3 regions of the Mesorhizobium sp. M0062 genome follow, and region 1 is predicted to be linked to each of the others. Evidence: predicted binding sites of a transcription regulator. Region 1 holds the regulator's gene; each other region holds the start of a gene.
The links. The regulator LexA, encoded in region 1, represses DNA repair genes until DNA is damaged. The targets are predictions, from matches to a motif close to TGTTCNNNNTGTGTTCNG.

Region 1 (7,728 bases):
AGCGTGTAAGTCGGCATTGCCACGGCAAAGCCATTGGCAACCGCGCCGTTGGCCAGATGCGACCATGGCTTGTTGTCGAACGCCTTCCAGTAACCGCCATGGATGAAGACGACGAGCCCTTTGGGCATGACATCGGGAAGGAACAGATCGAGCCTGTTGCGCGGGCTGTCGCCATAGGCGATGTCGAGCTTGGCCCGACCGGACGCCGACATTGTGTCGCGAAAAGCCTGTGCCGGTGTGTCCCACGCGGCCGGCCAGCGATTGCTGCCGGCAATGTTGTCGCCGTTGGCGTAGGCATTGTCCCAATCGGCAACACGATGTTGGAGCATCTGCATCCCTCCCGGATGGCTTCAGTTCAGTCGACAGGAATGGCCGCCGAACAGGGCGGCGTCAATCCTGCGACCTAAAAACATTTTAGGCTTGAAACAAATTTCGACTGGTGCGATCCTGCGCCTTGTTCAGCCATGGGCGCGAGGCAGACAGGGGCAGCCGAAAATGCTTGGGCCATCAGCGCATATCGACACATTCACGCGCGACAACCTGCCGCCGCCGGAGCAATGGCCGGAGTTTTTGCTCGACGGCTTCGACTATCCCGACCACATAAATGCCGCCGTCGAATTGACCGACAGGCTGGTCGAAAAAGGGTTCGGCGACCACACCGCGCTGATCGGCAATGGCCGCCGCCGCACCTACAAGGAACTGTCCGACTGGACCAACAGGCTCGCCCATGCCCTGGTCGAGAATTATGGCGTCAAGCCGGGCAACCGGGTGCTGATCCGCTCGGCCAACAATCCGGCCATGGTCGCCTGCTGGCTGGCCGCCACCAAGGTTGGCGCGGTGGTCGTCAACACCATGCCGATGCTGCGCGCCGGCGAACTCGCCAAGATCGTCGACAAGGCGGAAATCACGGTTGCGCTTTGCGATACAAGGCTGATGGACGAGATGACCGCCTGCGCCAAGGGCAGTGCGTATCTCAAGCAGGTCATTGGCTTCGACGGCACGGCCAACCATGACGCGGAACTCGACCGCGCCGCCCTCGACAAGCCGGTCACCTTCACTGCCGTCAACACCGGCCGCGACGATGTCGCCCTGCTCGGCTTCACCTCCGGCACCACCGGCGTGCCGAAGGCGACGATGCATTTCCACCGCGACCTGCTGATCATCGCCGACGCCTATGCCCGCGAAATCCTGGAGGTGACGCCCGACGACATCTTCGTCGGCTCCCCGCCCCTTGCCTTTACCTTCGGTCTTGGCGGGCTCGCCATCTTCCCGCTGCGTTTCGGCGCCGCGGCGACGCTGCTGGAACAGGCGACGCCACCCAACATGATCCACATCATCGAGACCTACAAAGCGACCATTTCCTTCACCGCTCCAACCGCCTATCGGGCCATGCTCAAGGCCATGGATCAAGGCGCTGACCTGTCCTCGCTGCGCGTCGCGGTTTCGGCGGGCGAGACGCTGCCGGCGCCTGTCTTCGAGGAATGGACTGAGAAGACCGGCAAGCCGATTCTCGATGGGATCGGCGCCACCGAGATGCTGCATATCTTCATCTCCAACCGCTTCGACGACATGAAGCCGGCCTCCACCGGCAAACCCGTCGGCGGCTATCAGGCACGCATCGTCGATGACGAGATGCGGGAGCTGCCGCGCGGCTCTACTGGCCGGCTGGCGGTGCGCGGCCCGACCGGCTGCCGCTACATGGCCGATGCCAGGCAAAAGGACTATGTCCGCGATGGCTGGAATCTCACCGGCGATACGTTCACGCAGGACGAGGATGGCTTCTTCCACTTCGCCGCGCGTTCCGACGACATGATCGTCAGCGCCGGCTACAACATCGCCGGCCCCGAGGTCGAAGCGGCGCTGCTCTCGCATCCCGACGTCGCCGAATGCGCGGTGACCGGCGCCGAGGACGGTGAACGCGGCCAGATCGTCGAGGCGCATATCGTGCTTGTGCAAGGTGTTTCGCCGGACGCATTGACCGTCAAACGCCTGCAGGACCACGTCAAGGCAACGATCGCGCCCTACAAATATCCGCGTTCGGTGAAGTTCATCGACGCCTTGCCCAAAACCCAGACCGGCAAGATCCAGCGCTTCCGGTTGCGCGCGGAGAAGAGCAATTGATTAAGCCGCACGATCCGGCGTCCGATGGCGCGCAGATGTCGTTCAAGGAGCGGATGTCCTACAGCGACTATCTGCAGCTGGACAAGGTGCTCGATGCGCAGGCGCCGCTGTCTTCGGCCCATGACGAGATGCTGTTCATCATCCAGCATCAGACATCGGAATTGTGGATGAAGCTCGCTTTGCACGAGATCGGCGCCGCGATCCGCTCTATCCGCGCCGACCGCCTCGAACCGAGCTTCAAGATGCTGTCTCGCGTCGCGCGCATCTTCGAGCAGCTCAACAATGCCTGGGACGTGCTGCGCACGATGACGCCAAGCGAATACACCGAGTTTCGCGACGCGCTCGGCCAATCCTCGGGCTTCCAGTCGTGGCAGTACCGCGCTATCGAGTTCATGGCCGGCAACCGCAACCTAGCCATGCTCGGGCCGCACAAGCACCGGCCCGATCTTACGGACAGGCTGGAAGCGATCCTGGCCACGCCGTCGCTGTACGACGAGGCGCTTCTGCTTTTGGCGCGCAATGGCTTCGACATCGGCGCCGATGCCGGGCGCACGGACTGGCGCGAGACGCGCGTCGAGAACGAAGACGTGCTGGCTGCCTGGCAAACCGTCTACCGCGACCCGCAGCGCTACTGGATGCTCTACGAACTGGCCGAGAAGCTGGTCGACTTCGAGGATTACTTCCGCCGCTGGCGCTTCAACCACGTCACCACGGTCGAGCGCATCATCGGCTTGAAGCGCGGCACGGGCGGCACCTCAGGCGCCTCCTATCTGAAGAAGATGCTGGAGGTTGTGCTGTTTCCGGAGCTCTGGACGGTCCGCACCCGGCTCTAGAGCATTTCACCGTTTAACGTAAACGGCGAAATGCTCTAGCTCTTTGATTTGACGCAATTGCGGACGGAAAACCGCTTCACACTTTTCCTGAAATTGCTCTAGTTCCTCAGGTGACCGCGGTCTTCACCGCGAAGCGGGCGTCCTGCCAGGCGCCGGTGCGCAGAATATCCTCCAGGACTTCGACCGCCTGCCAGACATCGCCATATCCGACATAGAGCGGCGTGAAGCCGAAACGGATGGTCGACGGCGCCCGGAAATCGCCGATCACGCCGCGCTCGATCAGCGCGCGCATCACCTGATAGCCATGCGGATGGAGGAACGACACCTGGCTGCCGCGCTGGCTGCCGTCGCGAGGACTTTCCAGTTCAAGCCCGTAGGCGCCGCATCTGGCTTCGACGAGCTGGATAAACAGGTCGGTCAGCGCGATGCTTTTTCTGCGCACCGCCGCCATATCGACGTCGTTCCAGATATCGAGCGCGCCCTTGAGCGCCCGCATCGACAGCACCGGCTGCGTTCCGCACAGGAAGCGGCGAATGCCGCTGCCGACGGCAAAGCCCTGCTCGAAGGCAAAGGGCCGCGCATGGCCCCACCAGCCGCTGAGCGGCTGGTGGGCATCGTCATGGTGGCGCTCGGCCGCGTAGATGAAGGCTGGCGAGCCCGGGCCGCCATTGAGGTATTTGTAGGTGCAGCCGACGGCGAAATCGGCATTGGCACGGTCAAGTTCGACCGGCAAGGCGCCGGCCGTGTGGCAGAGATCCCAGATGATCAGCGCGCCGGCGTCATGTGCCTTGCGCGTCAGCGCCGCCATGTCGCGCAACTGGCCGGATTTGTAGTTGACGTGGTTGACCAGGATGACGGCAACGCTGTCGTCGATCAGCTCCTCGATTGCGGCCGCGTCGACGCCCTCCAGCCGCAGCCGCGTTCCCGGCCGGGTCGAGGCGACGCCTTCGGCCATGTAGAGGTCGGTCGGGAAACTGTCGCCCTCGGCAACGATGACCGACCGATCCGGCCGCATGCCGAGCGCTGCGTGCAGCAGCTTGTAGATGTTGATCGAGGTTGTGTCGCAGACCACCGTCTGCCCATCAGCCGCGCCGATCAGTCGCCCGAGCTGATCTCCGAGTTCCACCGGCATGTTGAACCAGCCGGCGGTGTTCCAGGCGCGAATGAGATCGTGCGCCCATTCCTGCGTGGCGGCCTGCTGCAGTTCGCTGAAGACGACCGCTGACGCGGCGCCCAGGGAATTGCCGTCGAGATAAATCACGCCTTGCGGCAAGACAAAGCGTTCGCGCATCGAGCGCAGCGGATCGGCGGCATCCATTGCTTCGATTGTAGCGAGATCGGGTGTCGTGCTCATGATCCGGCGCCCCTCCATGGACAAACGCGCGCGGCGGAGCCTGCCGCCCAAACATGCCGGCGATCTTGAGTGGTCGCCCTTGAACTGTCAAACATTATATATAATTCACCCATTGAAAGGCTTTGATATATAATGATCCGCCGAGCGTTTATGTCTGATGGATCACGATGCTGGATGACGAGCAGACCTCGAAGACGGAAGCGGCCTATCGCCTGCTCAGGCGCGATATTCTTGCGACCCGGCTGGCGCCTGCCGCGCCGTTGAAGCTGAGCACGCTGCGCAACACCTACGGCATCGGCTGGACGCCGTTGCGCGAGGCGCTGTCGCGGCTGGAGGCGGAACGGCTTGTGACCGCCATCAGCAACCGCGGGTTTGCGGTCGCTCCCGTCTCTCGGGCGGAGCTCGAGGATTTGGCGCGTGCGCGGCTGGTGGTCGAACTGCCCCTGCTGGTGGAATCGATCGAGGAGGGCGACCGTGAGTGGGAAGACGCGGTCGTTGCCGCCCACTATCGTCTCTCACGGTGCGGGTCTGTTCTCGACGATCCATCGGATGATGCGGTCGACGCGTGGTACGAAAAACACGATGCCTTCCATGCGGCGCTGCTCAGTGCCGCGACATCCAGCTGGCTGCTGCGCTTCAATGCGACGATTTCCGACCAATTGCATCGCCATCACCGCTTTCTGGGTCTGGCCCCGACGCTGCGCGCCGCCGCCGGCCGCACGGATGGCCACCGGAAGGCCGTGGCGGCCCTGCGCGACGCCGTGGCGATCGAACACCATACCGCCCTGATGGAAGCGGCCCTCGATCGCGACGTCGAACGTGCGAAAACTCTGATGACCGCTCACATCGGCTACACGCTGCAGGTCTATGCCCAGAGTGAACCCGGCGCGGATGCTGCGCAGCCCCGTCCGAAAAGGAAGCGGCGATCGTAGCCGACGACGCAGGGCACTTTGTCTTCGTTTCACCCCGTTGCCGGCCAACGACTACGAGCGGCGCTCGCAGCGCCGAACGTTACGCTGAACAAAACGTCAACACATTCATTAAACTTTAAAAGGTTGCGGAACACAACTGGAACAGATAGTGTTTGTTCTGGGTTTGTTTTTTCTGATTCTGGTTTCAGAACCCTTGGGGGCCGCGATGCTGACGCGCAAACAACATGAGCTTCTGATGTTCATCCATGAACGCCTGAAGGAGAGCGGAATCCCGCCGTCCTTCGACGAGATGAAGGAAGCGCTCGACCTCGCCTCCAAGTCCGGCATCCACCGCCTGATCACGGCGCTTGAGGAGCGCGGTTTCATTCGCCGGCTGCCGAACCGGGCGCGCGCGCTGGAAGTGCTGCGGCTGCCCGACTCGATCGCACCAGGCCTCAATGCGGCGAGGAAGTTTTCGCCGAGCGTCATTCAGGGCAGTCTTGGTCAAACCGGCCAAGGGCAAGGCGGCCAAGGACAAGGCGCGTTGGGCCAAGGCGGTCTCGGCCGCCAGATCAAGCCGGGCTCGCCGTCGCGTTCGATGTCGGCCGGCAATGACGATGCCGTTTCCGCGATTTCAATCCCGGTTATGGGACGCATCGCCGCCGGCGTGCCGATCGACGCCATCCAGCATCAGACCCATTCGATCTCGGTGCCGCCCGATATGATCATGGGCGGCGAACACTACGCGCTCGAGGTCAAGGGCGATTCGATGATCGAGGCCGGCATTTTCGATGGCGACACGGTCATCATCCGCAATGCCGACACAGCCAGCCCCGGCGAGATCGTGGTGGCGTTGGTCGACGATGAGGAAGCGACCCTGAAACGCTTCCGCCGCAAGGGCGCCTCGATCGCCCTGGAAGCCGCCAACCCGGCCTACGAGACCCGCATTTTTGGACCGGACAGGGTGAAGGTGCAGGGCAAGCTTGTCGGATTGATCCGGCGCTACTGAGCCGGCTTGGGTTTGTACTTTTCACGCTGGTTGTAAGGCGGCAGGCCGCGCGCTTCGCGGGAGAAGCGGCGTTGCTCGTGCCAGGGGCGATACGGCTTGTCGACGGCGAAGCGGATGGTTGGCGCTGCAGCTGCCGATTGCGGATCGAAGAAGACGGCGGCGCTGCCGTCGCGGGCCAGCTGTTTCTTCGTCACGACCAGCACCAGCGGGTCGCGGCACGGATTGTAGGCGGTGGCGTCATCGATGACGATCAGGCTCGCGAAGGCACAGGCCGGCCGCGCCGTCTTGCGGTCTTTCGCAAGCGCTACAATGGCTCCGGAAGGGTGCCGGGCGATACAGAGATCGCCGGTGCAATAGAAGGGCGAGCCGGGCGGCAGATCGAGCGGATCGAGATCGAACCGCGTATCTGTTGCCTCGAAAATCTCAGGTGGGATAATGGTTTTGGCCCGCAGCGCCCGTTTCCAATTGTCCGTGGTGAATTCGTTGGAGCGTTCGCGGTTGAGGGCGAGTTCGCCGCCACCGATCGGCATGGCCACCAGATGCGCATCCTCGGATATGAGCACGTCGGGCGTAAGCACCTGCGGCACCGTCAACAGGCCGGCCAGCGCGCAAGGCACGGCCGCCAACCTGAGCCAGGTGGTGGCCATGGTGGCGATGACGAGGGCGACCGCCACCAACAGCACCGAGCGGATGGAGATCAGCCCGACGGCGTCGACCGGCGAGCGCTCGGAAATCCAGGCCGATATAGCGATCATCGCCATCAGACCCTTGCCCATCACATAGAGGAACGGCCCGTCGGCGCCGAACGGCATCGCCAGTGCGCTGAGCACGGCAAAAGGCATGACGATCAACGAAACAATCGGCATCACGGCCAGATTGGCGATCAGGCTGAGCGGCGACACACGCTGAAAATGCCAGATGGCGAACAGCAAGGTTGCACTGCCGGCGATGATCGAGGTCATGGCGAGGCCGCCCATGGCCAGCGCGAATTTTCGCGACAGGAAGCCGACGAAGGAGCGCTTTGCCGGCGGCGTTCTCACCTTGTCGGCGCGGTAATCGGCCCCGCCGGCATAGGCGCCGACAAGGGCGGCGGTGGCAGCAAACGACATCTGGAAGCTGGGACCGACCACCTCGTGCGGCGACACCAGGATGACGGCAATGGCGGAGATCGCCAGATTGCGCATGGTGAGTGCGGCGCGATCAAACAGCACGGCGACAAGCATGACCGCCAGCATGATGAAGCTGCGCTCGGCGGCAACCACGACGCCTGAAATGACGAGATAGGCGGCGATGGAGACGAGTGCTGCCACTGCTGCATATTTCTTGACTGGGCGGCGCGAAGAGAAATCGGGAAACAGCGCAAAGGCGCCACGCAGCAACGCCATGATGGTGCCGGCAACCAGCGCCATGTGCAGGCCGGAGATGGAGATGATGTGGTAGATGCCGGTGCGCCGCATCGCTTCGTTGACCTCGTCCGGGATGCCGGCGCGCACCCCGACA
Region 2 (7,728 bases), on a different contig from region 1:
GTCACGGCGACCACGACGCTTGCCTTGTTGTCTTCGCCCGCACCGACGAAGACGACGACGCCTGAGCCGAGCGAAGTCTTGCCGGCATCGGCCAGCGGCTTCAAATCCTTCGGCGACACGCCGGAAACCGCTTTGCCGAGGAAGCCGATACCGGCGACGGTTTCGGTGGTGGCCGGAGCATCGGCCGCGGCACCACCGCCCAGCGCCAGTTTCTTGCGCGCTTCGCTCAGCTCCTTCTCGAGCTTCTTGCGCTCCTCGAGCAGCGTCTCGACACGCGCCGGCACGTCGGCCGGCGAGATCTTCAGCACAGCGGCCGTCGCCTTCAGGCGTCTGTCCTGCTCGTCGAGATATTTTCGTGCGGCTTCGCCGGTCAGCGCCTCGATGCGGCGCACGCCGGCGGCGACTGCGCTGTCGGAGACGACACGGACCAGGCCGATATCGCCGGTCGCCCGAACATGGGTGCCGCCACAAAGTTCGACGGAATAGGGTCTATTGGCCTTGGCGCCATGCACGCCGGTGCCCATCGAGACGACACGCACCTCGTCGCCGTATTTTTCGCCGAATAGCGCCATGGCGCCTTCGGCGATGGCGTCGTCGACCGACATCAGCCGCGTCGTCACCGGGCTGTTCTGGACGACGATTTCGTTGGCCATGCGCTCGACCTCTTCGAGATCTTCGGCCGAGATCGGCTTGTTGTGCGAGATGTCGAAGCGCAGGCGCTCGGGCGCGACCAGCGAACCTTTCTGCGCGACATGGGTGCCCAGCACCTCGCGCAGCGCCTCATGGATCAGATGCGTTGCCGAATGGTTGGCACGCAGCCGGGTGCGGCGCGCATGGTCAACTTTCAGCTCGACGGCTGCACCTGGCTTGACCGTGCCGTTCGTCACCTTGCCCAGATGCACGAACAGGCCGTCGGCCTTTTTCTGCGTGTCGGAAACCTCGATCGAGAAACCTTCGCCGGAGATGATGCCGGTGTCGCCCATCTGGCCGCCCGACTCGCCATAGAACGGCGTCTGGTTGACGACCACCGCCACCGCGTCGCCCTTGCCGGCGCTATCGACTGTCTTGCCGTCCTTGACCAGGGCCTGGATGAGGCCTTCCGCCTGTTCGGTCTCGTAGCCGAGGAATTCGGTGGCGCCGGCCTTCTCGCGTACAGAAAACCAGATGGTCTCGGTGGCCGCGTCGCCGGAGCCAGCCCAATGCTTGCGCGCTTCGGCCTTCTGCTGCTCCATCGCATGGGTGAAGCCGGCAAGGTCGACCGAGATGTTGCGCTGGCGCAGTGCGTCCTGCGTCAGATCGAGCGGGAAGCCGTACGTGTCATAGAGCTTGAACGCCGTCTCGCCATCCAGCATATCGCCGGCGTGCAGCGTATCCGTCGCCTCCGAGAGCAGGCCGAGGCCGCGCACCAGCGTCTTGCGGAACCTGGTCTCCTCGAGCTTCAGCGTCTCGGTAATCAGCTGTTCGCCGCGCAGCAGTTCGGGATAGGCCTGGCCCATCTCACGCACTAGCGCCGGCACCACCTTCCACATCAACGGCTCCTTGGCGCCGAGCAACTGCGCATGGCGCATGGCGCGGCGCATGATGCGGCGCAGCACATAGCCGCGGCCTTCGTTCGACGGCAGCACGCCGTCGGCAACCAGGAAAGAGGACGAGCGCAGATGATCGGCAATGACGCGGAAGGAGGCGACCGTCTCCTTGTCGGGTCCCTGCCCGAGCGCTGACGAGGCCGCATCGATCAGATGACGGAACAGGTCGGTCTCGAAGACGCTCTCCACCCCTTGCAGGATGGAGGCCATGCGCTCCAGGCCCATGCCGGTGTCGATCGACGGCCGCGGCAGGTCGATGCGCTCATCCTTGGTGACCTGCTCATATTGCATGAACACCAGGTTCCAGAATTCAAGGAAGCGGTCGCCGTCCTCCTCCGGGCTGCCGGGAGGGCCGCCCCAGATGTGCTCGCCACGGTCGATGAAGATTTCCGAGCACGGCCCGCACGGTCCGGTGTCGCCCATAGCCCAGAAATTGTCGGAGGTCGGGATGCGGATGATGCGGTCATCGGAGAAACCGGCGATCTTCTTCCAGAAGCCGGCCGCCTCGTCATCGGTGTGATAGACGGTGACCAGCAGCTTGTCCTTGTTCAGCCCGAACTCCTTGGTGATCAGGTTCCAGGCCAGTTCGATGGCGCGCTCCTTGAAATAGTCGCCGAAGGAGAAATTGCCGAGCATTTCGAAGAAGGTCAGATGGCGCGCGGTGTAGCCGACATTGTCGAGGTCGTTGTGCTTGCCGCCGGCGCGCACGCTTTTCTGCGCAGTGGTGGCGCGCGAATAGGACCGCTTCTCCAGGCCGGTGAAGACGTTCTTGAACTGCACCATGCCGGCATTGGTGAACATCAGCGTCGGGTCGTTGCGCGGCACCAGCGGGCTCGAGGCCACGACCTCGTGGCCCTCCTTGCGGAAATAGTCGAGGAATGTCGACCGGATCTCGTTCACGCCACTCATGAGTGCTGCCTTTTCGCGAAAACCGCCGGCACGGCCGGCGGACACTGGTCTCTGCTTTTTAGAAGATTGACTTGGCCTTTTAGCGGGCACGCCCCACCCTGTCCAGAAACACGGAATTGGGCCAATCCGGCAACTGCCAAGCCGGCTTCACGCTGCCCAAAAACGAAAACCGCCGGCGCGAAGGCCGGCGGTTTGAAACGCAATACTAAAGAACTCGGTTACTTAAGCATCGGATAATGGACTGGATTTATGGCCGAACTCTGGCCGTGCCCTACATGGCGCCGGATTCTTCCTCGAAGCCGTCGTCGCTTTCGCCGCGCTCGGGGCCGCCATTTTCGAGAAACTTCTCGGCAATCAGCCCGGCATTCTGCCGCAGTGCCAGTTCGATCTCGCGCGCCGTGTCGGGATTGTCGCGCAGGAACAGTTTGGCGTTTTCGCGACCCTGGCCGAGACGCTGCGAATTGTAGGAGAACCAGGCGCCCGACTTCTCGACCACGCCGGCCTTGACGCCGAGATCGACCAGTTCGCCGGTCTTGGACACGCCCTCGCCATACATGATGTCGAACTCGACCACCTTGAAGGGCGGCGCCAGCTTGTTCTTGACGACCTTGACGCGGGTCTGGTTGCCGACGACCTCGTCGCGGTCCTTGACCGAGCCGATGCGGCGGATGTCGAGGCGCACCGAAGCGTAGAATTTCAGCGCGTTGCCGCCGGTCGTGGTTTCGGGCGAACCGAACATGACGCCGATCTTCATGCGGATCTGGTTGATGAAGATGACCATGGTGTTGGAGCGCGAGATCGAGGCGGTCAGCTTGCGCAGCGCCTGGCTCATCAGACGCGCCTGAAGACCGGGCAGAGAATCGCCCATCTCGCCTTCGATTTCGGCGCGCGGCGTCAGCGCCGCCACCGAATCGACCACCAGAACGTCGATGGCGCCGGAACGCACCAGCGTGTCGCAGATTTCCAGCGCCTGCTCGCCGGTGTCGGGCTGCGAGATCAGCAGGTTTTCGAGGTCGACGCCGAGCTTGCGGGCATAGACCGGGTCGAGCGCGTGCTCGGCATCGACGAAGGCACAGATGCCGCCCTTCTTCTGGGCTTCCGCCACCGTGTGCAGCGCCAGCGTCGTCTTGCCCGAGCTTTCCGGCCCGTAGATCTCGACGATGCGGCCGCGCGGCAGGCCGCCGACGCCAAGCGCGATGTCGAGGCCCAGCGATCCGGTCGGCACGGTTTCGATCTCGACGACCTGCTCGTTGGCGCCAAGCCGCATGATCGAGCCCTTGCCGAAGGCGCGCTCGATTTGCGACAGCGCCGCGTCCAGAGCCTTTGATTTGTCCACCGCTTTGTCCTCTACAAGCCGCAAAGAATTCTGAGCCATGATACATCACCCCTTGGTCGTCAATGAAGGCCGGACAATCCGTAATCCCTGCCCATTTTGTACTACTTTTGTTCTCGTTTGGCAAGAGGGGTCAAATATCTGAAAAGCAACCTTTATCCGGATTTGTTCTTTTTTTGTCTCATGGTTTCGTTTCCGGATGTATCCACCATTGGGCCAGACGCGCCGGCTGTTTCGATCGGCCGAATCGCCGGCTTGCCTGCGAAGCTCCGCCGCACAGCGTAGCGCTTGTGCGGCTCGAATAACAAAGGTCATATCGCCGTTATGGTGAAATCAGCAAAGATACTGGCGGTGGGCGGCGCCCATATCGATCGCCGCGGCCAGGTGTCGGGCACGTACGTGCCCGCGGCGTCCAACCCCGGCACGATGCGCGAGGATGTCGGCGGCGGCGTCTTCAACGCGCTGCGCAGCCTGGTGCGGCGCGGCGTCTCGGCCTCGCTTTTGTCGGTGCGCGGCGGCGATGCCTCGGCCGAGACGGTTGCGCGCGCCATCGCCGACTCCGGCATTGCCGACCTGTCGGCGGTTTTCCTCGACCGCACGACGCCGAGCTACACGGCGCTGATCGATCGCGACGGCGAGCTGATCACCGGCTTTGCCGATATGGCGCTCTACGATTTGGCGTTCCCCAAGCAGATCCGCCGCTCCAAGGTGCGCGAGGTGGTCGCCGAGGCCGATGCGGTGCTCTGCGACGCCAATCTGCCATCAACGGCGCTGGAGCGGCTGGTGGGGCTCGCCGCCGGCAAGCCGGTGTTCGCCATCGCCATTTCGCCGGCCAAGGTGGTGCGGCTGATACCGGTGCTGAAGGAACTCGCGCAGGTCTTCATGAACCGGCGCGAGGCCATGGTGCTGGCCGGCGTCGATGCCAATGCCACCGAGCGCGAGACCGTCGACGGACTGCGCTGCAGCGGCCTCACCAGTGGCGTGGTGACGGCGGGCGACGGCCCGGTGCTGGGATTCGACGAAGCCGGCGCCTTCTCTATCCTGCCGCCGGCGCCGAGAAAAGTCGCCGACGTCACCGGCGCCGGCGACGCGCTGGCCGGCGCCACCATCGCTGCCCTGCTGCGCGGCCTGGCATTGCGCCAGGCCCTCCGCGAAGGCGTTGCCGCGGCGACGCTCGCCATCGAAAGTTCGGATGCCGTGCCGGCCTTCACCGCCGCGACCTTCACCGAGGCACTGGCTCTTGTGCCCGACGCGCAGGAAATGGCATGAGGGCGGCCAATTGCCATTGCCGGAGCGCCACGTCCAAGCGGACGCGCGGATCTCCGGATCGGAGACCATCATGACACCGCAAAGCGCCCGCCCCTTCATCGACCTCCACGCGCCCGTGGCCGAGGCGCTCGCCGCTGGCCGCCCCGTCGTGGCCCTGGAAAGCACCATCATCACCCATGGCATGCCTTACCCCGACAATGGCGCCATGGCCGCCAATGTCGAAAAGATAATCCTGGACAATGGCGCGGTGCCAGCGACGATCGCCGTGGTCGCCGGCCGCATCAAGATCGGGCTTTCCGACGGCGAGCGCGAGTCGCTGGCGTTGACCGGCGACGCCATGAAGCTGTCGCGCGCCGATCTCGGCTTTGCGGTGGCGCAAGGCCGCACCGGCGGCACCACGGTCGCCGCCACCATGATCGCCGCTGACATGGTCGGGATAAAGGTGTTCGCCACCGGCGGCATTGGCGGCGTCCACAAGGGCGCGGAAAAGAGCTTCGACATCTCGGCCGATCTCGACGAGTTGGCGCGCACGCCGGTCATCGTCGTCTCGGCCGGCGCCAAGGCGATCCTCGACATCGAAAAGACGCTGGAAGTGCTGGAGACGTGCGGCGTGCCGGTGATTGGCCATGGCTGCGAGACGATGCCGGCCTTCTGGTCGCGGCATTCGCCGTTCCGCGCGCCGCTGACCCTGCACAGACCGGAAGAGATCGCGCATTTCTACAAGACCAGGGCGGCACTTGGCCTGGTCGGCGGCATGCTGATCGCCAACCCGGTGCCGCAGGACGATGAAATCCCGGCCGACGAGATGGCCGGCTATATCGAGGCCGCGCAGACGGCGGCGGAAGTGCAGAATGTGACCGGTAAGGCGGTGACGCCCTTCCTGTTGGGCAAAATCCTCGAACTGACCGGCGGCCGGAGCTTGAAGACCAACATCGCGCTGGTCGAGAACAATGCGCGGCTGGCGGCGAGGATTGCGACGGCGCTGTAGGGTCAAAACCAATCGCCTCGGCTTTGAATCTGTCCTACCGGTCGAATGCAGGGCTGAATTTCAGCTGCCCGGTCGCGGGCTCGCTCTGGAAGGGGAGTGATTGCACATATTGCGCGGGCAGTTCTTGATAGCTCAAATTGCCGTCGCTTCTGAAGCCGAAGCGCCCGTAATAGGCTGGATCACCGATCAAGACGCAGCCTTTTGCTCCGTTCGTCTTGAGGATCGCAAGCCCCTCGTTGATCAATGCACTTCCGATGCCTTGCCGCTGCTTATCCGGCCACACAGATACCGGACCAAGCCCGTACCATCCGTCGCTTTCAACTCCAACCGTAACTGGCGAGAAGGCTACGTGCCCCACGATGTCTCCACCTCTGACGGCAACAAGCGAAACCGTCAGATCACCATCATTCCGCAACTTGGTAATGATCGGAGCCTCCGAACCATCGCTGAACGGCGTGGGTTCGAAAGCCGCGATGGTCAGGTCGTGAATGGTCTGCTTATCGTCAGGTCGCTCTGGTCTGATGAACATAGCCATGAGAAATGCCCCAGGGTTACTACTTCCCCGCCCGGCGTCCCGCCTCATACGCCCGGCGCGCCCACACCCTCATCTCGTCAGGGTCATCAAACGCGTCGTCGGGAATGCTCCAGTACGGCATCGCAACCAGCTTGCCGTGGCGGGTGCCGGTATAGGTCCATTGCTTGCAGCCGGCGGCTTCGAAATCGGGCGCGCTTTGCTCGTCAGCCTTGAGCAGCAATTCGCCGCGCAGCACGATGGCGACGATGACGCCGTCGAAATAGATACCCTTGCCGCCGAACAGTTTTCGGATACTGACCGGGCCGAGGCCTTCGAACAGCTCTTCGATGCGTTCATTGTCCATGCCGCAATCATGTCACCGGGCTTGCCATGGCTGCAACCAAAAACCATGCTGGCAAGTTGAGAGCCATCCGTCGGAGTTTTGTCATGCCGCTGCTGCTCAAGGGATCCTGCCGCTGCGATGCCGTCCATTTCGAGGTGGAGAGCAACACGCCGGTGCCGTTCATGCTGTGCTACTGCTCGATCTGCCGCAAGCAGCAGGGCGGCGGCGGCTTCGCCATCAATCTCGGCGCCGATTACAAGACGCTGAAAATCAAGGGCAAGCGCAATCTCGGCGTCTACCAGGCAGAGATCGCGGACGACGAGCATCCAAAGTGTGAGATTTCGACGGGCGAGCGCAATTTCTGCAAGAAGTGCGGTTCGGCGCTCTGGCTCTACGATCCGACATGGCCGGACCTGGTCCACCCCTTCGCCTCGGCAATCGACAGCGAGCTGCCGAAGCCGCCGGAGAAGGTGCATCTGATGTTGAAATACAAGGCGAGTTGGGTCGAGCCGGTGATCGGCAAAAAGGACAAGGCGTTCGACGTCTATCCCGAGGAATCGATCGCCGACTGGCACAAGCGGACGAAGATGTGGGTGAAGTGAGGGCTCGGAGCGCGACTTGCGATGGTTAGCACTGCCCCTCACCCGGCCCTTCGGGCCGTTCGTCATTCGAAAAGCCAAGCAATTGGCTTTTCGCCCGCTGCGCGGACCATTCCTCACCTCCCCGTGAACGGGGATAAGGAAGATCAGGCCGAAGCGCGCGCCTCAGCCAGCGCCTTCAGGTCGG
Region 3 (7,728 bases), on a different contig from region 1:
ACATGGATGATGCACGGCTCCAATTCCGGTGGCGATTGCGGCCGGCGCCGGCATTGATCCGGTGACCGCGTCGCCCGGCCAAGACCGGAACCGACCGCCTTCGTGCCACGCCGTGAAGTTTCAAGCAAAGGTCATTGCTTCGGCGGCTGCGCAGGCACCTCGCCAGGCTTGATCACCGGCGTCTTGCCCTGGTCCGGCGGCGGCTGCGTCATATCCTGGTCACCACTGGGCGGCGGCTGCAGCACGCCGCCGCAGGGACCGAGCGTGCTGGTCGATTCGCCGCCGCCATTGGCGACCGGCGGCTTCTGACCATCGTCCTGAGGCTGCGCCTGGCAAGGCGCGGCAGGGCCGTGCTGGTCGCCATTGTCCTGCGCAGCCGCCGGGTCGGCCAGCGCCAAGAGCAGCACGCATGGGATGAGGGGGAAAGTCTTCATGGTCCAGCTCCTCTGGATTCATCTCCTTGGCAAAGCAGACTAGTCCCTGGCAAAGCAGACTGGCGGCAATTGGTTCCACGGAGATGGAGTGGTTGCCGGAACCTGACAGCCGGAAGTGAGTTCCACCTTCTCGACGCAAAGCCGCCCGGAGGAGGCAATCATGGAAGAACGAAACAGAAAACCCAATGACGAGGTCGAGGCGCCGCCGAGCAAAAACGATGCCCGCGACAGGATCGCCAATGATGAAGTGGAAGCGCCGACGCCGCGCCGGCAGGATTGGGATGCGCTGCGTGGCGCAACGGTCCTACCCGACGGAGCAGATGAGGAAAGCCTGCCGGACACCACCGGTGTCGAGAAGGAAGGCGAACTGCCCGAGGAGGATGACGACAACCCCTACCAGGACAGTGACGATGCCTTGCCCGACGACGCCGAGGAAGCCGCCATTGGTCACGACCTGGCGAGGCGCGGCGGCCCGTTCGACGACGTGTAAGGCAGCGACCGCGGACTTTCGAGAGGTTTCCCGGGACGTCCACGCCGTCACCAGTTGGACCAAGTATGAGCTGAAGGCGATGCCGGAGCATCGCGATATTTCGAAGGATCCGGCTGGCCGGATCCTTCGTTTAAGGCGCCTTGGCGGTTTGGCTTAGCCCTTGTGGTCAAGGGCTGGACGGCGACAATCTCGGCACCTTCGACAGCCGAGAAGCAGCCGAGAAGCACGAACGAGAAGCCCAATATTTCAAGCGCCGTCGAGGCCGCTCGCCTGAAATCTTCAAAGTGCGCAAGAAATCCCCGCCGCGGGCGGTGCAGACACGCTCCGGCATCGCGGCGCTGCGAACCGGGCCATCGACCGCCGGCACTTGAGTGCCGACGGGCTCTGACCTTCAATTCGACCCGGGATCGCCGAGCGCCTCGGTGACGAAGGACGCCGCGATCAGGTCGTCGGCGTCGAGGCGTAGGGAGCCTTCGACACCTCCCATGATGGCTGCGACCTTCTGGAAGGTCTGCATCTCGTGTTCAGTAACGCTGGCGTCTCGCATCCTGGCTTTCAGATCGGCGATGCGTCGGCCCAGTGAGGCCGACGTTCCGATTTCTCTTTTCGACATGGTGGCCTGCTCCTCCCCCAACCCATGCTGTGGACGTACTCAAGTCTGCCTATATATAAGGCAGCGCGAATACAGTCGCCGCAACGCGCGATATCTGGGAAGGTTCCGGCGCCAAATAGTCACGAAATAATACGTGGTGGGACTCGGGTATGTTAAACGCCGACGCGGCGATAGACACCGCAGCCAGCGGCTGCGGCCATCGGCCTGGCCAACCCGTGTCGCGGGTCGCGAATGCGGGTCGGACTTTGATCGCCGCGCGCGAACAGTCAGCGAGAGGCCGGAACCACGCCGGACACCGAGCGCGCCGTTTCGGGCGAAAACACCACGAAAGCAAAAACCAGAACGGCAGCGGCGATAATGAGCGAGCCGCCGGCGACGATCGGTTCAAGCGCCGGGTTTCCCTGCAGCATCACATACAGCGCCGGCAGCATGATCACCAAGCCGAGAGTGTAGAGCCCGTAGTGGATCATGGCGACGCGACGCGCCGCCTTTTGCGGATTGAGCGCGTAGTAGCCGCCGAAGATGGCGCTCGTCACCCAACCGAGCAGATTGATATGCGCGTGCGCCGGAAAAGCGGCGTGGTCGCCCGAGATCGCCATCTGCAGGCCGGCCGCAATCCCCAACATCAGGAACAAGATGGCAGTTTTGAAAAAGAGTTCTGAAACCCTCGGCATGTCATTTCTCCCCCTATGCGGTCTGCGACCGCTTGCGACCTGGAGAATACACCCACGTGCAGAAATTTTCCACGCCCCGGTTATGGGGCCATGCCTGCACAGCTTTTTGCACGCTGTTCGACTTTTCTGGCTGCCACAACCCGGCGCCGCCGCGCTACGGCGTCAGCAAGATGTCGGCGCCCGCTCGCTCGTCGAACACCACCGCGCAGCCGCGCCCCAGCGCCACTGCCGACAGCGCGTTGGCCACCGTCTCGTCCGGCGATACGAAATCACCGGTCAGCACTCGCAACTCCTCCACCGCCCTGGCCATTGACACGCAGTGCCCGGCAACGCGATCGCTCGTGCAGGCGTCAACGACGCTGACGAGGTCGATCATCTCGAACTGGCCCATACCGGCCTCCACAAAAACAGCGTCCCGTCGCGGATATGAACGCTGAGGCGAGAGACAATGTTCCGCAGGTCCGATGCCCAGGCGGAGCACTCGACGGCCCGACCTGGAACGGACCGGCCGGCGGCAACCGCTTCGCTTGACAATAGGCCCTGTTTGTTCTCTATTTGTTCGGAAAAACGCCTCTCACAACAGACGCGGCTAATGCTGCAACGCCGCAAAGGGAACGGTCGGGATGGAACCCACCATCCTGCATGCGGATCTCGACGCCTTCTACGCCTCGGTCGAGCAGCTGCTCGACCCGGCGCTCAGGGGCAAGCCGATCGCCGTCGGCGGCGGCGTCGTGCTTGCCGCCTCCTACGAAGCCAGGGTTTTCGGCGTGCGCGGCGGCATGCCCGGACGACGCGCGCGCGAGCTTTGCCCCGGACTGATTTTCGTCGGCGGCCATTTCGCCGACTATCAGCGGCTGGGCGATGCCGCCATCAAGGTGCTCGACGATTTCACGCCGCTGGTCGAGCGGATTTCCATCGATGAAGCCTTTGCCGACGTCGCCGGCTGCACGCATCTGTTCGGGCCGCCGCCCGAGATCGCCGCCACGGTGCGTCGGCGCGTCCGGGCAGAGCTTGGCCTGCCGATCTCGATCGGCGTGGCGCGCACCAAGCATCTGGCCAAGATCGCCTCGCAGGTGGCCAAGCCCGACGGGCTGGTGGTGGTCGATCCGGACACCGAACTTGCCTTCCTGCATGATCTGCCGGTCGGGCTGATGTGGGGCGTCGGCCCGGCGACCAGAGCGCGGCTGGCCGAGATCGGCATCGAGACCATCGGCCAGTTGGCAAAGACGCATAGTGGGGCGCTGCGAAGGTTGCTCGGGCCCGCCGCCGGCGAAAAGCTGGCGTCGCTGGCATGGAACCGCGACCCGCGAAAGCTCGAAACCCACAGGCGGTCGCATTCCGCCGGCGCGCAGTCGGCGCTTGGCAGACGGCCGGCCGAAGCGCGTATCTTCGGACCCGTGCTGCTGCATCTGGCAGACCGGGTCGCCAGCCGGCTCAGGGCGAAATCACGGCCCGGGCGCACGGTGACGGTGCGCGTGCGTTTCGCCGATCTGCACGCCGTCACACGCTCGCTGACGCTCGATCAGCCGATTTCGGCAACCGCGATGCTGGCCGAAATCGCCGGGGAGCTGGTGCGCGGCGTGCTGGCCGCCAACCCTCGGGAGAAGACCATCTCGCTGCTGGCGATCTCGGTGTCGCAGCTGGAAGAAAGTGCCGAGCTGCAGCTGGAGCTGCCGCTCGGGCTTGCCGATGAAAAGCAGCGGCCCGGCAGCAGGCAAGGCCTGGCGCGCTTTGGCGCCGACCGCGCCATCGACAAGATCCGCCAGCGCTTTGGCAGAGAGGCTGTCGGCTATGGCGCCGTGGCGCTGGAAGCCCGGCGCTCGGTTCCCGATGCCTTCCGCGAACTGGCGGAGAAGGAACTGTGAGTGCGGCGCGACGGCAAGGCCAATGTTTAGGCTGGGCCAGTCCGCGCTGCATTGCCGCTCTGTTTGAGCAGGCCGACCAACCAGGCCAGACCCGCCGCAGTTTCGGACATTTTTCGCACCGCAACCCGGCCACGCCATGCACGCCCAAGAACAACGCTTTGTCGATGAAGGTGGACTTGCAGTTAGCGCATCGGCGCCAAGAAAAACCGGGATGGGACAGCGTGGCCGCGAAGGTTGACAGTGCCGATCCGTCTGGCATTATCGCGTAAGCTCGGAGGATCACTATGAAGAAAACCTATTCGAAGCCTGTTCTGGTCAAAAAAGGCAAGCTTTCGCAGGTTACGGCGCTCGCCAATGGAGCGGGTTCCGGCCCGATCGAGTGAAGTCGTTGAGTCGGCTGTCGCCTGATCTGGCGGCCTCGCCTGACACTGGAGATGCGGCATGAAGAAGACCTATTCGAAGCCGGTGCTGGTCAAGAAGGGCAAGCTCTCGCAGGTTACAGCCGACAATGGTAACGGCTCCGGGCCGGTCGCCGTCTAGCAGCCGATTATCCGACGCCTCGTGCCGTCTGGCCGGGAACAGGGCTTTGGGTGCCCGACGTGGAGAGTGGAAAATGAGGAAGACCTATCTGAAACCGGTGCTGGTCAAAAAAGGCAAGCTCTCGCAGGTCACCGCGAACGGTGCTTCCAATCCGCGATAAACCCTTTCACCCCGATTAATCGCGACACGCTTCAGCGCACAACCACCAGATCGTCGAGCACGAGCTGCCAATAGTGGCTCGTGGAGAGGCGCACGCGCGTCACCGCCGCCAGCATCGGCGCATAGTGGACGGGCGCCAGTGCCGACAGGACGATCGTGTCGCTGGCGATCAGCCGGTCGCCAAGCCAGCTCTCGACCAGTGCGGTTTCGCCTTCGGACTTCAACCATGCCGCTGTCAGCATCACGGAATGGAACCCGAACGGTTTGTCGCTCGAGAATTCGGCCGGGTGTCCGCTGCTCGTATAGCAGACATGGTCTCCCGAGATATTGCCGTTGACGTAGCCTTCGCTGCCTTCAGTATGATCGCGCGCCAGTGCGTTCAGGTTGAACCAGGTCAACCCGGCATAACCGGACGGCACCTTGCGCAGGCCGCGCGTCGTGACATCGTCGAAACCGATGGCCTGCAAGGACGCGGCGCTGTCGACAGCCGCGTTCTCGGGCGACAGCAGGCCGAGTTCGGTCGGGTAGGCCGACAAGGCCAGTCGTCGTTCCATGCCACCGCCGGTGATTTCGATCGCGTCGGCGTCATCGGGCAGATCGAGGCGGAAGCCATCGCTGAGCGGATGCACCGCCACCTCTTGCCCTTTCGCCATCACCGAGATGCTCGCCGAGATACCGTCCGCTACGCGGCCGCTGAGCCGGCGTATCGCAAACAGGCCGACCGGCTGCAGCATTGCTTCCGAGACCAGCCCGGTGGGCGAGCCCGGCAGCGGCCGGAGGTGCTGCGACTGGACCTCGTTGGCGCTGCTGGAGCGCCAGCCGGGCGGAACCGACACGGTGAAGCGGTAGCTGCCCGGCACATGGATGGGCGCGGCCCGACGTTTGGTCGACGCCAGGAAATTGGCAAAGCCGCCGCGATTGCTCCGCGCCGCGGCGACGAAGCGGCCGTCGCCATCATGCAGTCTGACCATGATGCCAGCCATCGGGCGGTCGCCGAGCCCGTAGCGACCGTCGCGATCGGCATCGAAATAGACAAAGGTCGAATGATTGAGCTTGCCGTGGTTGCCCGACCAGTCGCGGCGCACGGCGTAGTCGTTGGCCGGATCTTCACGAAGCCGGGCTCTGCGACGAGACCGCGCCAGCCGCCAGGCGAGAGCCGCAACGACAGCGGCGAACCCGACAAGGAGTATTGCCTTGATCACGGACGGCTCAAGCAATGCTGTCGGCCCTGCTCATCTGGATCTCCTGCGCATACATCGATCCATATATCGATGCTGCAGGCGCTTGAGCAACCGGACACGGGACCGGCGGACCACGGCATCGGCGTCACATATCCATTTCAGGCAACTATTCCGGCGACGGCACCGGCGGCTTCGTGGTCAGCGCGGCGCCGAAGGCGGCGACGACGACTGCGGCAATGCCCGCGCATTGCAGCGGGCTCAGGATCTCGTGCAGGAACAGGAAGCCGGCCAGCGCGCCCAGCGCCGGCTCCAGACAGGTCAGCGTGCCGTAGAGCCTGGCCGGCATCCGGGTCAGCGCCACCATCTCCAGCCAGAACGGCAAGGCACTGGAGAACAGCCCGACCAGCAGCACGCTGACCAGGATCGCGGGTGCGATCAGGCCGGTACCCGCCTCGGCGAGGCCGAACGGCAGGGCGACGGCAGCGGCAATGACCAGCCCGTAAGCCGTGGTCTGGCTGCCGAGCTCGGCGCCGGCCTTTTGCGCAAAGACGATGTAGAGCGCCCAGCAGCCGCCGGCTGCCAGCGCCAGCATCACGCCGAGCGGGTCGAGTGCACTGCCGGAGTGGATGAAGGGCGACAACAGCAATATGCCGGAAACGGCCAGGACCACCCAGACGAAGTCGGTGGCGCGCCGCGACGACAGCGTCGCCACAAGCAGCGGGCCGGAGAATTCGAGCGCCACCGCGACGCCGAGCGGGATTCTGGCGAGCGCTGCGTAAAACAAAAGGTTCAGCGCCGCGAGGTTGACGCCGTAGGCGATGAGCCAGGGCAGCACGGCGCGCGACGGCCGCACCCGCCACGGCCTCAGCACCGCCGCCAGCATCAGCGCGCCCACGACCAGGCGCAGCGCCGTGGTGCCATTGGCGCCGATCAGCGGAAACAGGCCCTTGGCGAAGGTGGCGCCGATCTGGATCGACACCATGGCGCCAAGCAACGCGCCGATCGGCAAGGCCTTCGCTTCAGCTGCGGCAATCGGCGTCGACGTCAATTCCAGTCCCTCCCCACGCGACCAGCAGGCCGTAGCGCAGGCTGGAGATAGGGATAAAGGGCCTGGCTGTCGTGTGGCACGAGCGGGCTGTTGATAGGGCAAGGGTGGGAGGCGAACGCCGACGCATTTCCTCTCCCCCGTCGATCGGGGGAGAGGTGTAGAGCGTTGGTCGACGGAGTGGGGGTCGACCGTTCATCCGCCTGATTGCCTGCTTGCAGGCGTTTCGCGCTCGCTTCCGTCGCTCCTGTTTTGCGGCGACCGTGGGTTTCATGAGCGCCTTCCCCCACTCCGTCGCCGCTTCGCGGCGCCACCTCTCCCCCCTCCGGAGGGAGAGGAAAAGAAGCTAGCTCGCCAGCCCATACACCAGGCTCACCCGCCCATCCGACAGCTGGCCGACCTGGCGCAGTTCCAGTCCGTGCCGGGCGTGCACCGTGCCGAACAGCGCCTTGCCTTCGCCGGCGAGCAGCGGATAAACGATGAGCCGCATTTCATCCACTAGCCCCGCCCCGATCAGGCTGGCGGTGATGCTCGCGCCGCCCATGAGGTAGATGTCCTTGCCGGGCTCGCGCTTCAGCGCCGCGATGTCGTCGAGGCTGCGCAGGAAGCGCGTCGAGGCCCAGGCGGCCGAAGTCATGGTGTTCGACAGCACATAGTGCGGTGTCTTGGCGGCAAAGCGCGCCCATTCGAGTTCGGCCGGGTCGACCAGTCTGCCGGTCATCGGCAA

Region 2: the regulator LexA is predicted to act here: its motif matches at 3,929-3,946, upstream of recA (recombinase RecA).
Region 3: the regulator LexA is predicted to act here: its motif matches at 2,757-2,774, upstream of dinB (DNA polymerase IV).

Annotation. Positions count from the first base shown of each region.
Region 1 covers NZ_JAMYUO010000006.1:247,120-254,847, forward strand. Annotated here, with positions in the region: gene NKJ64_RS10570 (hormone-sensitive lipase) at 1-335, opposite strand, end outside; gene NKJ64_RS10575 (AMP-binding protein) at 496-2,121, shown strand; gene kynA (tryptophan 2,3-dioxygenase) at 2,118-2,954, shown strand; gene kynU (kynureninase) at 3,061-4,308, opposite strand; gene NKJ64_RS10590 (GntR family transcriptional regulator) at 4,476-5,240, shown strand; gene lexA (transcriptional repressor LexA) at 5,446-6,228, shown strand; gene NKJ64_RS10600 (ComEC/Rec2 family competence protein) at 6,222-7,728, opposite strand, start outside.
Region 2 covers NZ_JAMYUO010000005.1:201,720-209,447, forward strand. Annotated here, with positions in the region: gene alaS (alanine--tRNA ligase) at 1-2,495, opposite strand, end outside; gene recA (recombinase RecA) at 2,767-3,870, opposite strand; gene NKJ64_RS08915 (carbohydrate kinase family protein) at 4,153-5,097, shown strand; gene NKJ64_RS08920 (pseudouridine-5'-phosphate glycosidase) at 5,168-6,085, shown strand; gene NKJ64_RS08925 (GNAT family N-acetyltransferase) at 6,120-6,614, opposite strand; gene NKJ64_RS08930 (TfoX/Sxy family protein) at 6,640-6,963, opposite strand; gene NKJ64_RS08935 (GFA family protein) at 7,047-7,544, shown strand; gene sufA (Fe-S cluster assembly scaffold SufA) at 7,688-7,728, opposite strand, start outside.
Region 3 covers NZ_JAMYUO010000016.1:118,485-126,212, forward strand. Annotated here, with positions in the region: gene NKJ64_RS19685 (hypothetical protein) at 132-434, opposite strand; gene NKJ64_RS19690 (hypothetical protein) at 595-924, shown strand; gene NKJ64_RS19700 (hypothetical protein) at 1,065-1,295, shown strand; gene NKJ64_RS19705 (hypothetical protein) at 1,316-1,537, opposite strand; gene NKJ64_RS19710 (heme-copper oxidase family protein) at 1,804-2,211, opposite strand; gene NKJ64_RS19715 (hypothetical protein) at 2,366-2,602, opposite strand; gene dinB (DNA polymerase IV) at 2,835-4,076, shown strand; gene NKJ64_RS19725 (hypothetical protein) at 4,361-4,459, shown strand; gene NKJ64_RS19730 (hypothetical protein) at 4,518-4,616, shown strand; gene NKJ64_RS19735 (hypothetical protein) at 4,808-5,977, opposite strand; gene NKJ64_RS19740 (EamA family transporter) at 6,123-7,004, opposite strand; gene NKJ64_RS19745 (dihydrofolate reductase family protein) at 7,348-7,728, opposite strand, start outside.